Regions from separate parts of the Enterobacter hormaechei subsp. xiangfangensis genome, predicted to be linked through region 1. Evidence: predicted binding sites of a transcription regulator. Region 1 holds the regulator's gene; each other region holds the start of a gene.

Evidence for each region. The regulator CRP, encoded in region 1, controls carbon source genes, mostly activating them, when cyclic AMP is high. The targets are predictions, from matches to a motif close to ATGTGANNNNNNTCACAT.
Region 2: a site for CRP is predicted at 4,519-4,536, ahead of BFV63_RS11040 (PTS sugar transporter subunit IIC). Genes of this name have one in related genera too.
Region 3: a site for CRP is predicted at 3,829-3,846, ahead of focA (formate transporter FocA). Genes of this name have one in related genera too.

Annotation. Positions count from the first base shown of each region.
Region 1 covers NZ_CP017183.1:4,231,064-4,236,587, forward strand. The annotation lists gene BFV63_RS20305 (phosphoribulokinase) at 1-253, shown strand, start outside; gene BFV63_RS20310 (OsmC family protein) at 320-724, opposite strand; gene crp (cAMP-activated global transcriptional regulator CRP) at 1,035-1,667, shown strand; gene BFV63_RS20320 (YccS/YhfK family putative transporter) at 1,725-3,812, shown strand; gene argD (bifunctional acetylornithine/succinyldiaminopimelate transaminase) at 3,809-5,029, opposite strand; gene pabA (aminodeoxychorismate synthase component 2) at 5,117-5,524, opposite strand, start outside.
Region 2 covers NZ_CP017183.1:2,301,844-2,307,367, forward strand. The annotation lists gene BFV63_RS11030 (CBM35 domain-containing protein) at 1-1,619, opposite strand, end outside; gene BFV63_RS11035 (maltoporin) at 1,631-2,968, opposite strand; gene BFV63_RS11040 (PTS sugar transporter subunit IIC) at 3,177-4,448, opposite strand; gene BFV63_RS11045 (PTS sugar transporter subunit IIB) at 4,618-4,929, shown strand; gene BFV63_RS11050 (PTS sugar transporter subunit IIC) at 4,944-5,524, shown strand, end outside.
Region 3 covers NZ_CP017183.1:1,580,059-1,585,582, reverse strand. The annotation lists gene serC (3-phosphoserine/phosphohydroxythreonine transaminase) at 1-755, opposite strand, end outside; gene BFV63_RS07435 (DUF421 domain-containing protein) at 918-1,610, opposite strand; gene ycaO (30S ribosomal protein S12 methylthiotransferase accessory factor YcaO) at 1,738-3,498, shown strand; gene focA (formate transporter FocA) at 3,905-4,762, shown strand; gene pflB (formate C-acetyltransferase) at 4,814-5,524, shown strand, end outside.

The sequences.
Region 1 (5,524 bases):
GCGCGTCCCCACCGTGGACACCTCTAACCCGTTCGCTGCAAAAAGCATCCCGTCGCTGGACGAGAGCTTTGTGGTGATCCACTTCCGCAACCTGGAAGGCATTGATTACCCCTGGCTGCTGGCGATGCTACAGGGTTCGTTTATTTCGCACATGAATACGTTAGTGGTGCCCGGGGGAAAAATGGGGCTGGCAATGGAACTTATCATGACACCGCTGGTGCAGCGGCTGATGGAAGGAAAGCAAATCGCGTGAACATGTTCCCTCTCCCCGTGGGAGAGGGTTAGGGTGAGGGCATCAACACGCACGATGCCCCAATAATTAAGCCTCTATCACTTCATACGAATGGGTGATTTTTACCGCTTTCTCCAGCATTAACGCCACAGAGCAGTATTTCTCCGCAGACAGGTCAACCGCACGCGAGACCGCCGCATCCTTCAGTTCTTTGCCAGTGACGATAAAGTGCAGATTAATATGCGTGAACAGGCGTGGCGCCTCTTCGCGACGTTCTGACGTCAGCTTCACTTCACAATCGGTCACGTCATGACGGCCTTTTTGCAGGATCGACACCACGTCGATCGCGCTGCATCCGCCCGCCGCCATCAGCACCATCTCCATCGGGCTTGGCGCTTTATCGCCGGAGTTGCCATCCATCAAAACCTGGTGCCCGGAAGCAGACTCGCCCAGGAACGTTAACCCTTCAACCCATTTCACACGCGCTTGCATATTCACTCACTCCAACGTTGCATTTTTTATGACAGATTACGTGTACGTTACATTTCTCGCAACGGAAGGCGACCTGCGTCATGCTGAAGCGAGACACCAGGAGACACGCGGCGAAAGCTATGCTAAAACACTCTGGATGCTACAGTAATACATTGACGTTACACATGTATGCAGAGGACATCAAACTTTACTGGCTGCGAAACGTTACGACAGCCGACTTCCCAGGTATGGGTAAGAATTCGATTGCAACCCCAGAGTCCGGATGCATCTTATGACTCTGGTGACAGCTTATAACAGAGGATAACAGCGCATGGTGCTTGGCAAACCGCAAACAGACCCGACTCTCGAATGGTTCTTGTCTCATTGCCACATTCATAAGTACCCATCAAAGAGCACGCTGATTCACCAGGGTGAAAAAGCGGAAACGTTGTATTACATCGTTAAAGGCTCGGTGGCCGTGCTGATCAAAGATGAAGAAGGGAAAGAGATGATCCTTTCTTATCTGAACCAGGGCGATTTTATCGGTGAACTGGGCCTGTTTGAAGAAGGCCAGGAACGTAGCGCCTGGGTTCGTGCAAAAACAGCATGTGAAGTGGCTGAAATTTCTTATAAGAAATTCCGTCAGCTGATTCAGGTCAACCCTGACATCCTGATGCGTCTCTCTTCCCAGATGGCACGCCGTCTGCAAGTGACCTCTGAGAAGGTGGGTAACCTCGCCTTCCTGGACGTAACCGGTCGTATCGCGCAGACGCTGTTGAACCTGGCGAAACAGCCAGACGCCATGACCCACCCTGACGGTATGCAAATTAAAATTACCCGCCAGGAAATCGGTCAGATCGTCGGCTGCTCCCGTGAAACAGTGGGCCGTATCCTGAAGATGCTGGAAGATCAGAACCTGATCTCCGCCCACGGTAAAACCATCGTGGTTTACGGGACCCGTTAATTCCGGTCAAACGGCGTGCCGCCGCAGGGTGGCACGCCGTTTTTGTCTCTACTCCTCATGTGGCGCAGGCTGATCTATCACCCGGAAGTTAACTACGCACTGCGACAAACGCTGGTGTTGTGTCTTCCCGTGGCCGTGGGCCTGATCCTCGGACATCTTCAGCAAGGCCTGCTGTTTTCCCTCGTGCCCGCCTGCTGCAACATTGCCGGTCTGGATACGCCGCATAAACGCTTTTTTAAACGTCTGATTATTGGCGGCTGCCTGTTTGCCGGCTGTAGCCTTGCCGTACAGCTCTTACTGGCCCGCGACATTCCTCTGCCTCTGATCCTGACCGTGCTGGCGATGACGCTCGGCGTCACCGCCGAAATCAGCTCGCTACACGCCCGCCTGCTTCCCGCGTCGCTGATTGCCGCCATCTTCACCTTAAGCCTTGCAGGCAACATGCCGGTGTGGGAGCCATTGCTAATCTACGCCCTCGGCACGCTGTGGTACGGGCTGTTTAACTGGTTCTGGTTCTGGCTGTGGCGGGAACAGCCGCTGCGCGAATCCCTGAGCCTGCTCTACGTGCAGCTTGCTGAATACTGCGAAGCAAAATACACCCTGCTCACTCAACATACCGACCCGGAAAAATCCCTGCCGCCGCTACTGGCGCGCCAGCAAAAAGTGGTGGATCTGATCAGCCAGTGCTATCAGCAGCTGCACATGCTTGCCGCCAACAAAAATCATGAATACAAGCGGCTGCTGCGAATCTTCCAGGTCGGGCTGGATTTGCAGGAGCATATCTCCGTCAGCCTTCATAATCCGGAAGAGGTGCAAAAGCTGGTGGAGCGCAGCCATGCAGAAGCGGTGATCCGCTGGAACGCGCAGACCGTCGCGGCCCGCCTGCGGGTGCTGGCTGACGATATCCTCTATCACCGCTACCCGACGCGCTTTAACATGGACAAACAGCTCGGCGCGCTGGAAAAGATTGCGCGTCAGCACGCGGAAAACCCGGTCGGGCAATTTGCTGCCTGGCATTTCAGCCGCATCGCCCGGGTGTTACGTACCCAGCGCCCGCTTTATGCGCGAGACCTGATGGCCGATAAGCAAAAACGGCTGCCGCTGCTGCCCGCGCTCAAAAGCTATCTTTCACTGAAATCTTCCGCCCTGCGCAATGCCGCGCGGATCAGTGTGATGCTGAGCATCGCCAGCCTGATGGGGATGGCCCTGCACCTGCCGAAACCCTACTGGATCTTAATGACCGTACTGTTTGTTACCCAGAACGGCTATGGCGCCACGCGGGTGCGCATTCTGCATCGGGCGGGCGGTACGATGGCGGGGCTGATTATCGCGGGCGTGACGCTGCACTTCCACGTGCCGGAGGGCTATACCCTGGCCGGTATGCTGGCAATCACGCTGGTGAGCTATCTGATTATCCGCAAAAACTACGGCTGGGCGATGGTGGGCTTTACGGTGACGGCGGTGTATACCCTTCAACTGCTCACGCTTAACGGGGAACAGTTTATTATTGCCCGTCTGGTCGATACGCTGATTGGCTGCCTGATCGCCTTTGGCGGCATGGTCTGGCTGTGGCCGCAGTGGCAGAGCGGGCTGTTGAGGCAGAACGCCCACGACGCGCTGGAAGCTGACCAGCAGGCCATTCGTCTGATCCTGAGCGATGACCCACAGCCCTCTCCGCTGGCCTACGAGCGAATGAAGGTCAACCAGGCGCATAACGCCCTGTTCAACTCCCTTAACCAGGCCATGCAGGAGCCGGGCTTTAACGCGCACTATCTGGCTGACATGAAGCTGTGGGTCACGCACAGCCAGTTTATCGTCGAGCACATCAATGCCATGACGACGCTGGCGCGGGAGCACACGATGCTGACGCCGGATCTGGCGCAGCGCTATTTGCAGTCGTGTGAAATTGCGTTGCAGCGCTGTCAGCAGCGCCTGGAGTATGATGCACCGGGCGAGTCAGGTGATTCGAACATTCTGGAAGCGCCGGAGACGCTGACCCACGGGCCGATGAGCACCCTTGAGCAGCATTTACAGCGCGTTCTCGGCCACCTGAACACCATGCACACCATTTCGTCGGTGGCATGGCGTCAGCGCCCGCATCACGGGATTTGGTTAACGCGCCGGTTAAAACGAACCGCGTATTAGCCGCTGACGATCTTCGCGACTGCCGCGGCAAAACGGGTTAATCCGTCTTCGATGTCTTTGTCTTCCACCACAAGCGATGGCGCAAAGCGCATCACGTCCGGCCCGGCATTGAGCACCATGACGCCTTCGTGCGCGGCGGCGTGCAGGAAATCGCGCGCGCGGCCTTTATACTGAGGCTTCAACTCGGCGCCAATCAGCAGCCCCATTCCGCGGATTTCGCTGAAGACATCAAACTGTTCGTCAATCTGCTGAAGATGTTTCACAAACAGATCGCGTTTCGCATTCACGCCATTCAGGACGTCCGGCGTATTAATGATATCGAACGCCGCACCCGCCACGGCACACGCAAGCGGATTACCGCCGTAGGTGGAGCCGTGTGAGCCCATATGAAATGCGGAAGCGATATCCTGGGTAGTGAGTACCGCACTGACCGGGAAACCGCCGCCGAGCGCTTTCGCGCTGGTCAGAATATCCGGCGTTACGCCGTAGTGCATATAAGCGAACAGATCCCCGGTACGACCCATCCCACACTGCACTTCATCAAACACCAGCAGCGCCTGGTGCTCGTCGCACAGTTCGCGCAGCCCTTGCAGAAATTCCGGAGTGGCCGCCGTGACGCCGCCTTCCCCCTGAATGGGCTCGACCACCACGGCACAGGTGTGATCGTCCATCACCGCTTTAACGGCGTGCAGATCGTTAAACGGCACGTGGATGATATCCGCAGGTTTCGGACCAAAGCCGTCGGAATACTTCGGCTGGCCGCCCACGGAAACGGTAAAGAACGAGCGACCGTGGAAGGCGTTATGGAAGGCGATGATTTTGGTTTTGTACGGACTATGACGCGTGGTTGCGTAGTAGCGCGCCAGCTTAAAGGCGGTTTCGTTGGCTTCGGTGCCGGAGTTCATAAACAGCACGCGTTCGGCGAAGGTGGCATCGATGATCTTACGCCCCAGACGCAGCGCCGGTTCGTTGGTGAACACGTTGCTGGTGTGCCACAGCGTTTCGCCCTGCGTTTTCAGCGCGTCCACCAGCGCAGGATGGCAATGGCCCAGTGCCGTCACCGCAATACCGCCTGCGAAATCAACATACTCGTTGCCCTGCTGATCCCAGACGCGGCTGCCTCTCCCTTTCACCGGGATAAATTCAGCCGGTGCATAAATCGGCAGGATCACTTCATCGAATGTCGCGCGGGTAATTGCTGGTTGTTCAGTTGCCATGTCATGACCATCCATTTTTATGTCACAGTTATTGTGAAAATATAATCACAAAATATGCATAAAAAATCACAGCAAGGCAACCGATATTCAGCGATTAAGGAAATTAGCCAGCAGCGCGTGCCCCTGTTCGCTGAGAATGCTTTCCGGGTGGAACTGCACACCTTCCAGATCGTACTCGCGGTGGCGAATGCCCATGATCTCCTGCGTCTCGCTCCAGGCGGTAACCTCAAAGCAGGCCGGCAGGGTCGGCGGATCAATAATCAGAGAATGGTAGCGCGTCACGGTTAACGGATTGTTTAGCCCCAGGAATGCGCCGGTACCGGTGTGTGTGATCGGTGAGGTTTTGCCATGCATGACTTTCGCGGCACGGACAATGGTGGCGCCAAAGACCTGCGCAATGGCCTGGTGACCCAGGCAGACGCCCAGAATCGGCAGTTTGCCCGCATAGTGTTGGATTACCGCCAGCGAGATGCCGGACTCCGACGGGGTACACGG
Region 2 (5,524 bases), 1.9 Mb from region 1:
ACGCTGACTTTCGTGTCAGGCAGATTGTCATCCAGCCAGGCCGCATTGAGTTGAACGCCTTTATCGACAGTGGTGGAAAGCATGTCCTGCAGAGTGATAACCGGTGGAAGGTTTTTCTGCGTATGCTTCAGGCGAATTACGTTTGAAGGTGCTGACTGACCACTTTCATTCTTAGCGATTACCCGATAGTAGTAAGTCTGGCCGAGCGTCAGGCTGCGATAGTCATCGCGGAAAAGACTCATTTTCGACGGATCCCATTCATTTTTGCCGTCGGAGATGTCCTTTCCGACGCGTGTCCATGGGCCCTTTGGCGCCGCCGCTCTTTCTACGTCGTAATAACGCCCAACGGGTGACCCCATCCAGTTAATGGCAAAGGGGGAATCGCTCTCGCGCAACCTCGGTGCTTCCGGTACCGGCAGAGCTGGCGCCTTGCTCAGACCAGCCATTTGTGCCGCGGCGGTTCGTACCAGATTGACAACCTCCATCTCCTGGTTCGCTTTCCCCTCATCCGGGAAGCCAGGCAGATGGTAGCTATAGTGCCCGGTATACTCTTTGTGCCAGTAAAAACCGCCATCATGCCGATGACCGCGAAAACCCCAGATAAAGCCACCTGCAGCCTGAGCACCATTGACCTCGGAATGGACAATGGACTGCATGATAGCGTTCAGGTCTTTTTGATCGAGCAGACCGAATTCGCCGACCAGATACACTTTTTTGCCGCCTATCGCCGCAAGATCTTTACGCACCTGCTCGGGATGATTGTTATTGGCATTGGTGTAATAGTGATTGCTGATGATGTCGACGTTCGGATCGCTGAGCGCAAAATCATCCACCTTTTTATAAGTCCCATCGACGATAAGCTGATGGGGTGCCCATTTACGGATCCAGGCTGATGTCTGATGAAGAAAATCGGCGTTAGTGTCCTCCAGTTCATTACCCGTTTCCCACGCCATAATCGCCTTTTCATCGTAGTAGTGGCGTCCCGTAATGGTGTTAGTCCGGGTTATTACCTGACGAATCACGTCCAGATAAGCCTGGAAGGTTTTACTGTCCGTCCGATAAAAATCCTCAGGTTTTTCATGATAAAATGCGGCAAGCTGTTCTCTCCCACCCCACCACCACCAGTGATCGATAAACGGTAGAATCAGGCGAAGCCCCTGCTTATCCGCTTCAGCAATCATGTTGTCATAAACTTTCATTGCCGCTTCATTCAACCGCGGCATGCCGTCAGGCGTTTCCGGTGACAGGATATGCGTTTCACGTCCGCAGGCCGCGTCGTTTTCCTGCTGAACGGATAGCACATACACGCGCTGTGCTTTAGCACCCGTTTGTACCAGGGCTTTAATCCAGTTTTCTTGCTCTTCAGCAGTAGGCCATTTGAAATATTGCCCCCACCCGCGCGGATCCGCTTTGCAGGTCCCTCTCGCGTCATCCTCTATACGATGCAGCTCCGGAGCGTGGATCCCGGCAAAGCGAAAGAGCCGATCGCCGTCTTTTAACGCAGCACCATCACGAGTAATAAAATGTTCAAAATGGGATTGTTCCGCCGCCAGCGCTCCCGCGCTTCCCAGCGCGGACAGTAAGGAGACGATCAGAAGTTTTCGAATCGGGAAAGCCATCTCTTATCTCCTCAGAACCAGACTTCAGCCTGTACACCAAAATTCAGCGTATCGGTATCCCCGCTGCGAGAGTATCCCCCCGGGCTAAGGGTACCGGTGCTCCAGTCGTAATTTCTGTCCATCGCATCCGAGACGCCTTTATCCCATTTTGCGTACGTGGCAAAGAAGCGCAGCTGTGGACGACTCCAGAATCCGGAATCAAAGGTGAGCGTCGGCGCAATGGTCACTTTGGTCAGGCCACCCTTCCCTTTGCCGTTTACCCCCATGTAGTTTTTATCATCCAGATATTCGTAACCCACTTCATATTGCATGGCGAAATTCTTCGTTATCTGATGATACGGCCGGATACCCGCGACCCACATGGAGCGTCCCCAGCCGTCATCATCGCTGGTCCACCAACGGTAGTTTTTGTCTTTCTGATAAAACGCAAAGGTCGAAACTTCTACTTCGCCCAGGCTGGCCATACCATCCAAAATCACGCGCCAGGACTGGGTGTCATCTAAGTTTGCCCAACCCCAGCCGTTTTTACCCAGCGAGTCAGCGGCAGCGAGCCCTTTGCCGTACTGGAAAACAATGCGGGAATAGCCACCTGTCAGCCCATAAAAACTGTCGACGTTATACAGCGCCGTCACGCCATAACCTTTTTCAGCAGAAGTGGGATGGTTTTCGTTGCGGTTCATATGGTGGCCAATAAGCTCAACATCCAGCCCGGTGCCGCCGATTTTTTTAAACCAGAGGTTAAACGAGTAATCGTCAGGGTATCCCTGATCCCCCAGAGCCACGGGATAGGCTTTGGCTTCATCCGTTGTTGAAAACGCATAAACGCCGGCGTCAAAGCGCGCAAAGCCTAAATCCAGGTTATCAAACCCGCCCCCCGTTCCGTTGTACTGAATATACTCCCAGTCGAACTGGTGGCTGGAAAGATTGGAGCTGCTGTAACGTTTACCCGCCCAGAAAGTCATATCCGGCGCAAAATCGAGATTTGATAACTCAGCAAAACCTTCACGGAACTGGGTTTCTTTACCGTCATCGTCGGTACAGTTCCAGTCTGCGGTACATTTTGTTTGATGCGTCAGGTTGGCCTGAACACGGGCGACTGCGCCTGTGTCTGATTTCAGCGTGACCGTCGGGATAAGCTCAATCTTGGTATCTTCTTCGTTCCCCAGACGCCATTTCCCGTCGGGCATCAGTCCCACTGAATCCACCCGGTTTCCGTCACTGTTGGCGAGGATCCCTGAGCGCAAATAGCCGTGGAGTGCAAAATCATATTTCTCATCGGCGCTGGCATAGCCGCTGATGACAGTGAGGGTAATCAAGGACAGAGGTATTGATTTAATTAACGTTTGCATAGGTTCCCTTTGAATTTTTATTTTCACGGTTAAACGTGCAGGGGAAATGTAAGGATCAAAAATGGAAATGTACATCCATTAACGGAAAGCGCTTTCCGTCTTTGCCGGATTGAATCACAAATTTGAGATCTTTGAGAATATTTTTGTGATTAAGGTAACGAATTAAGCTTCTGCCCACGAGAAATGGGCAGAAACAGAAAGAGGAGCGTTATTTTTCCAGCTGCATCAGCTGGCGTTCGTGAACCTTAAAGAATGGACGATAAAGCATCCATGCGTTGAAAAAGGCAAACAGGCACATACACATATTCTTCCAGCTACCGTTGGCCGACCATGCTGCACCCAGCAGTGAGGGCATTGACCATGGCAGCATTGCAACGGCCCTGTCGAGGATACCCATTTGCGTCAAATACCAGGCTATACAGGCATTTATCAACGGAACAAAAACAAAGGGCAGTAAAAAAACCGGGTTCATGATGACGGGGAAGCCAAACAATATTGGCTCATTAATGTTGAACAGAGAAGGCAAAAGACCAATCTTTCCCACACTCTTCAACTGCCTTGAGCGGCTTCGCATTGCCATAAACACCAGTGGCAACGTTGAGCCGATACCGCCAATCAACAGATAAAAATCCCAGAACCCCTGGAGATAAATATGGGGTAGCACAGCCTCCCCAGCAGCCAGGGCTCGCTGATTTTCAAACAGATAGGTGAGCCAGAACGGGTTCATGATACCCGTTATGATCAGGGCACCGTGTATACCAACAAACCATAAAAGATTACACAGAAACAAGGAGATAAGCACCGCCGTAAGAGTATCCGACGCCACGATAAGTGGACGTAATGCTTCCCCAATCAGTTGCGGCAAAATTTGTCCGGTCGTGTGCAGCATCACGGCATTCATCACGCTGATGGAGAGCATAATCACCAGCAGCGGCATCAGCAGCTGGAAGCCATTTCGTGTCATCACCGGCACCTCCTCCGGCAAACGAATACACCATCCTCTCTTATAAAAAAGCCTTATTATTTCAATCGAATATGCGCTTGAAATGAGGGCAGTAAAGAGCCCCATCCCTCCCAGAAACACATTCGTCGCACCATTATCCCGAAAGCCGATAAACAGCAGAAAGGCGAGACATCCGGTGAGCCCGCACAGCCGTTCCGGTAATTGATATTGCTTGGCAAGGCTGGCACTTGCACCGAATGCAACAATCAGCGCCACCAGGCCGAGCGTCAGTTCAAAGGTTGGTAACAGCATCGGACGCAGCAGCAGATAAAAAGATCCCAATCTCGAGGCGCTTGAAATGGCGAACGGTGGAAACAGCATTGGCACCATCAGACTTCCCACGATGACAAAAGGCATCGCAAGAGTAAAACCGTCTCGCATCGCTGTAATGTGTTGATTCTTAGTGATTATATTCGCTACTGGTGTGAGGCGTTGCTCTATCAAATCCACAGCAACATTCATCAAATGAATGTTCATAACTCGACCTTAGTAGTTCGTGAATAGCAGGGATGATCGCGCACATTCATACAAAGTGAAAGGTGCTCTCAAGTGATCGTGGTCACAATTACCTTATCCATAAACGGAAAGCGCTTTCCGTTTTGTTCCGTGGTGACTATATTCCAGCCATAAATTCAAAGGAGACGTTATGAAAAAAATCATGTTGTGTTGTTCTGCCGGAATGTCTACCAGCCTGCTGGTGAAAAAAATGGTCGATGAAGCGCACAAGCGTGGCCTGGAAGCAGAAATCAAAGCGTATGGCGTTGCCGAATTTGCCGAGCAGGTTGGTCACTACCAGGTGGTATTGCTTGGACCACAGGTGAAGTACATGCAAAGCGATCTTCAGAAACAAGCCGATAAATACGGGATCCGCGTTGAGCCAATCAACATGATGGATTACGGCATGCAAAAAGGGGGTGCCGTTCTCGATTTCGCCCTCTCCCTGATAGATAACAAATAACGAAGGGAAAACCTATGAGCTCTCTGTACGCAAAACTAATTCAGATTATCGAAAAGAAAATTACTCCGATGGCGGGCGCCGTCGGCCAGCAAAAATATGTCACCTCCATTCGTGACGGCTTCATTACCGCTCTGCCGTTCATGATCGTGGGTTCTTTTATGCTGGTGTTTATCTTCCCCCCCTTCTCGCCCGACACGTCCTGGGGCTTCGCCCGGGCATGGCTGCAATTCTCGCTTGAGCATCGTGAAGCCCTCATGCTGCCCTTTAACTTCAGCATGGGAATTATGACAATCTTTATTTCCGTCGGGATTGCCGCAAGTCTGGCCAAACACCACGATCTCGACGCACTTACCGCCGGGATGCTTTCATTAATGGCCTTTTTGCTTGTCGCTGCGCCATTGAAGGACGGGCAGATTTCAACGGCCTACTTCTCCGGTCAGGGGATCTTTACAGCCATTCTGGTGGCTATTTACTCCACGGAACTTTACGCCTTCCTGAAGCGACATAATATTACCATCCGCCTGCCGCCGGAGGTCCCAACCGGCGTAGCGCGCTCGTTTGAGATCCTCATCCCGGTACTGGCAATCGTCATCAC
Region 3 (5,524 bases), 2.0 Mb from region 1:
ACCAGGCCGGAGAGATACCAGGCAAACGTTGGTGGGGTGTTGAACATGGAATCGTTGTCGTTCAGGACGGTGTAATCCAGAATTGACGGGCAAGACTTATGGGCTTTCCCCAGCAGGTCTTCACGCACGATAACGATTGTCAGGCCCGCAGGACCGATGTTTTTCTGGGCACCCGCGTAGATGACGCCGTAGCGGCTGACATCCAGCGGGGTGGACAGAATGGTTGAAGAGAGGTCCGCCGTCACAATGACATTTTCGCCAAAGTCTGGCTCTTCGTGAATGGCAATACCGTCGATGGTTTCGTTCGGGCAGTAGTGAAGATACGCGGCGTTGTCAGAAAGCTGCCACTCACTCATCGGCTTCACGGCGCGCAGACCGTCAACGGTCACTTTGGCATCGATGACATTCGGCGTGCAATATTTATGCGCTTCTTTTACCGCACTGGCCGCCCAGTAGCCCGCATCAACGTAATCAGCGGTGGTTTTGTCGCCCAGCAGATTGAGCGGGATACCCGCAAACTGGCCGCGTCCACCGCCGTGACAGAACAATACTTTGTAGTTCGAGGGAATATTCAGCAGATCGCGAAAATCCTTTTCTGCCTCTTCCGCCACCTGAATAAACGCTTTACCCCGGTGGCTGACTTCCATCACCGACGTACCCAGACCGTTCCAGTCACACAGCTCCTGTTGAGCCTGTTTGAGCACATCTGTCGGTAACATTGCCGGACCTGAACTGAAATTAAAGACTTGAGCCATTTCCCCTCACCACGCTAAAAGCCATAAGTTATAACTGTGGATATCGGTTTTATCATTCAGTGACACGCGCCGCAATGTCTAAAACTGATGGCCGAAGAAATGTGTCACTCGTCACACAATACAATCTGCCGTACCGTTGTCACAAAACCGACAAAATCGCTGTCAGGTGATGCGTTTAGCCCGGCTAACCTTCGTCCATTCTGGATTCGTACAGCGGGGGCATAATTGATGATCGCCCGCCTGCATGACCACCACATGACTACATTTTATGCAGGCATACTCCCCCGCTTCAGGTACAGTTTTGTATCGTTCGATAAGCATATCCGGCAGGATGCACAGACCGGGCTTCACCTCATCGTCGGGATAGTAATAAACGCTGATTTGACCATTCGTTTCCATAATCGCCAGACGCACCTGCCCCAGTTGCTCAACACTGCTCAGACGGAGTTCCATAAAGAACTCAAACTCCGTCATATTGGCGCTTTGCACATTTTCCCAGGCCAGCTGACCGTCCTCGACGATAACGACCGGCTTCCCTTCAAGCAGATCTTCCAGCTTTTCACTTTTCGACATCAGCCACATGACAAGGCGGTAAAGCAGCGCCAGTGTGACAAAAACGATAAATACCGGCACCATCGGCACATCATCATAGAAGGCGACATCCCCCGCCGCGGAACCCAGCGTCAGGATGATCAATACTTCAAAAAGCGACATCTGCCGCACGCCGCGACGACCGGTGATTTTAAGAAACAGGAAGACCAGAACGAAGGTATACAGACTACGCAGCGCCACTTCGCCTAAAAATTCAGGGGGGACTTTATCAAACGCCATCCGCTGGAGATCGAATGCTTTCATTTTTCTATGCCTTAACAGTGAGTTACTGACAATAAGCATAGCCCAGTCTTTTATTTTCGCCGGAGATAGCACCCGTCAGGCAAAACCCGTATCATTGCGCGCTTTACGTACGATAAAAGTGAACGCCATGACTCAAACGTTTATCCCCGGCAAAGACGCCGCTCTGGAAGATTCCATCGCTCGCTTCCAGCAGAAACTGACCGACCTGGGTTTTAACATCGAAGAAGCCTCCTGGCTCAATCCGGTGCCGCATGTCTGGTCTGTGCATATTCGCGATAAAGACTGTGCCCTGTGCTTTACCAACGGTAAAGGCGCGACAAAAAAAGCGGCACTGGCCTCCGCGCTGGGTGAGTATTTTGAGCGTCTGTCCACCAACTATTTCTTTGCTGACTTCTGGCTGGGCGAAACCATCGCCAACGGCCCGTTCGTTCACTATCCGAACGAAAAATGGTTCCCGCTGACCGAAGACGATGAACTGCCGGAAGGAATTCTCGACGCGCGCCTGCGTGCCTTCTACGATCCGGAAAACGAACTGACCGCCAGCATGCTGATCGATCTGCAGTCCGGTAACGACGATCGCGGTATTTGCGCCCTGCCGTTTACCCGTCAGTCTGACGAGCAGACCGTCTATATCCCGATGAACATCGTCGGCAACCTGTATGTGTCCAACGGCATGTCTGCCGGTAATACCCGCAACGAAGCGCGCGTGCAGGGGTTGTCTGAAGTTTTCGAGCGTCACATCAAAAACCGCATTATTGCTGAATCCATCAGCCTGCCGGAGATCCCGGCTGACGTGCTGGCGCGCTACCCGGGCGTGGTGGAATCCATCGCCAAACTGGAAGCAGAAGGTTTCCCAATCTTTGCTTATGACGGCTCTCTGGGCGGCAAATATCCGGTTATCTGCGTAGTGCTGTTCAACCCGGCCAACGGCACCTGCTTCGCCTCCTTCGGCGCGCACCCTGACTTCGGCGTGGCGCTGGAGCGTACCGTGACCGAACTGCTGCAAGGTCGTAGCCTGAAAGATCTCGACGTGTTTACGCCGCCGACCTTTGATGACGAAGAGGTCGCCGAGCACACCAACCTCGAAACGCACTTCATCGACTCCAGCGGTTTGATCTCCTGGGATATGTTCAAACAGGACGCGGACTATCCGTTCGTGGACTGGAGCTTTGCCGGTACGACGGAAGAAGAGTTCGCCACCCTGATGGCGATCTTCCACGCGGAAGATCAGGAAGTCTACATTGCCGACTATGAACATCTCGGCGTTTACGCGTGCCGTATTATTGTGCCAGGTATGTCGGACATTTATCCGGCAGAAGATCTGTGGCTGGCAAACAACAGCATGGGCGCGCATCTGCGTGAAACCCTGCTGGCCCTGCCAGGCAGCGAGTGGGATAAAGAAGATTATCTGAACCTGATCGCCCAGCTGGACGAAGAAGGACACGATGATTTCACCCGCGTACGCGAACTGCTGGGTCTGGCGACCGGAAAAGATAACGGCTGGTACACCCTGCGCATCGGCGAGCTGAAAGCGATGCTGGCGCTGGCGGGCGGCGATCTGGATCAGGCTTTGGCCTGGACCGAGTGGACGATGGAGTTTAACCAGTCCGTCTTCTCCGCCGAGCGCACTAATTATTACCGTTGCCTGCAAACGCTGCTCCTGCTTTCTCAGGAAGACGACCGCGAGCCATTGCAGTATCTGAACGCCTTTGTGCGTATGTACGGTGCGGATGCCGTTGAAGCTGCCAGCGCGGCGCTGAGCGGTGAAGAACCATTCTACGGCCTGCAAGCGGTTGACAGCGATCTGCAAGCCTTCCCGGCGCATCAGTCACTGCTGAATGCGTATGAAAAATTGCAGAAGGCAAAAGCCGCTTACTGGTCAAAATAAGCGCATATAACATTAATGGCTGTAGGCGTATTCAATCGCCTGAGCTATATTACGGGGCAATTTCATTGCCCCTTTTTTTTTATTTTTCCGCAATGACGTTTAATTGTAATAATTAAGTTAACCACGGGTAAATATAAAAACGCTTACCTGAGCTTTACTGTTACTAATTATAATAAATACTCCATTTTAATTAACTGTTCCATGGGAGGCTGAAGGAAAAAATTCAACTCTTTTCATAACTTTTAAAATTTATTTTTATACGGATAATCAAATACTTACTCCGCTTTTGCTGTAAAACCATACACACTGCGGGCCTATAAGCCAGGCGAGATATGATCTATATCAATTTCTCTTCTATAATGCTTTGTTAGTATCTCGTCGCCGACTTAATAAAGAGAGAGTTAGTGTGAAAGCTGACAACCCTTTTGATCTATTACTCCCCGCTGCGATGGCGAAAGTTGCCGAAGAAGCGGGTGTCTACAAAGCCACGAAACATCCGATGACGACGTTCTTTCTGGCCATTACGGCTGGGGTGTTCATCTCCATCGCTTTCGTCTTCTATATCACAGCCACCACCGGCACGGCCGGGATGCCTTTCGGCATAGCGAAACTGATTGGTGGTATTTGCTTCTCACTGGGCCTGATTCTCTGCGTCATCTGCGGCGCCGACCTCTTCACCTCAACGGTGCTGATTGTTGTGGCAAAAGCCAGCGGAAGAATTACCTGGGGTCAACTGGGGCGCAACTGGCTCAACGTTTACGTTGGCAACCTGATTGGCTGTCTGCTCTTTGTTCTGTTGATGTGGCTCTCTGGCGAGTATATGACCGCCAACGGCGGCTGGGGGCTTAACGTCCTGCAAACCGCCGACCACAAAATGCACCATACATTTATCGAAGCCGTTGCTCTCGGCATCCTCGCAAACCTGATGGTCTGCCTGGCGGTCTGGATGAGCTACTCTGGTCGTAGCCTGATGGATAAAGCCATGATTATGGTTCTGCCGGTTGCGATGTTTGTTGCCAGCGGCTTTGAGCACAGTATTGCGAATATGTTCATGATCCCGATGGGGATTGTTATCCGCAACTTTGCAAGCCCGGAGTTCTGGACTGCTGTAGGTTCAACCCCGGAAAGTTTTTCACACCTGACGATTATGAACTTCATTACTGATAACCTGATCCCCGTCACTATCGGGAACATTATCGGTGGGGGTCTGTTAGTTGGGTTGACATACTGGGTCATTTACCTGCGTGGCGGCGATCATCATTAATGGTTGTCTCAGGCAGTAAATAAAAAATCCACTTAAGAAGGTAGGTGTTACATGTCCGAGCTTAATGAAAAGTTAGCCACAGCCTGGGAAGGTTTTACGAAAGGTGACTGGCAGAATGAAGTCAACGTCCGTGACTTTATTCAGAAAAACTATACCCCGTATGAAGGTGACGAATCCTTCCTGGCTGGTGCGACTGACGCAACCACCAAGCTGTGGGACAGCGTAATGGAAGGCGTTAAACTGGAAAACCGCACTCACGCGCCAGTTGATTTTGACACCTCCGTTGCTTCTACCATCACTTCTCACGATGCTGGCTACATCAATAAAGCCCTTGAGAAAATTGTTGGTCTGCAAACTGAAGCACCACTGAAACGCGCAATCATCCCGTTCGGTGGTATCAAAATGGTTGAAGGTTCCTGCAAAGCGTATAATCGCGAGCTGGACCCAATGCTGAAAAAAATCTTCACCGAATACCGCAAAACCCATAACCAGGGCGTATTCGATGTTTACACCAAAGACATTCTGAACTGTCGTAAATCTGGCGTTCTGACCGGTCTGCCAGATGCCTATGGCCGTGGCCGTATCATCGGTGACTACCGTCGCGTTGCGCTGTACGGTATCGACTTCCTGATGAAAGACAAATACGCGCAGTTCGTCTCTCTCCAGTCTGACCTGGAAAACGGCGTAAACCTGGAAGCGACTATCCGTCTGCGTGAAGAGATCGCTGAACAGCACCGTGCGCTGGGTCAGATCAAAGAGATG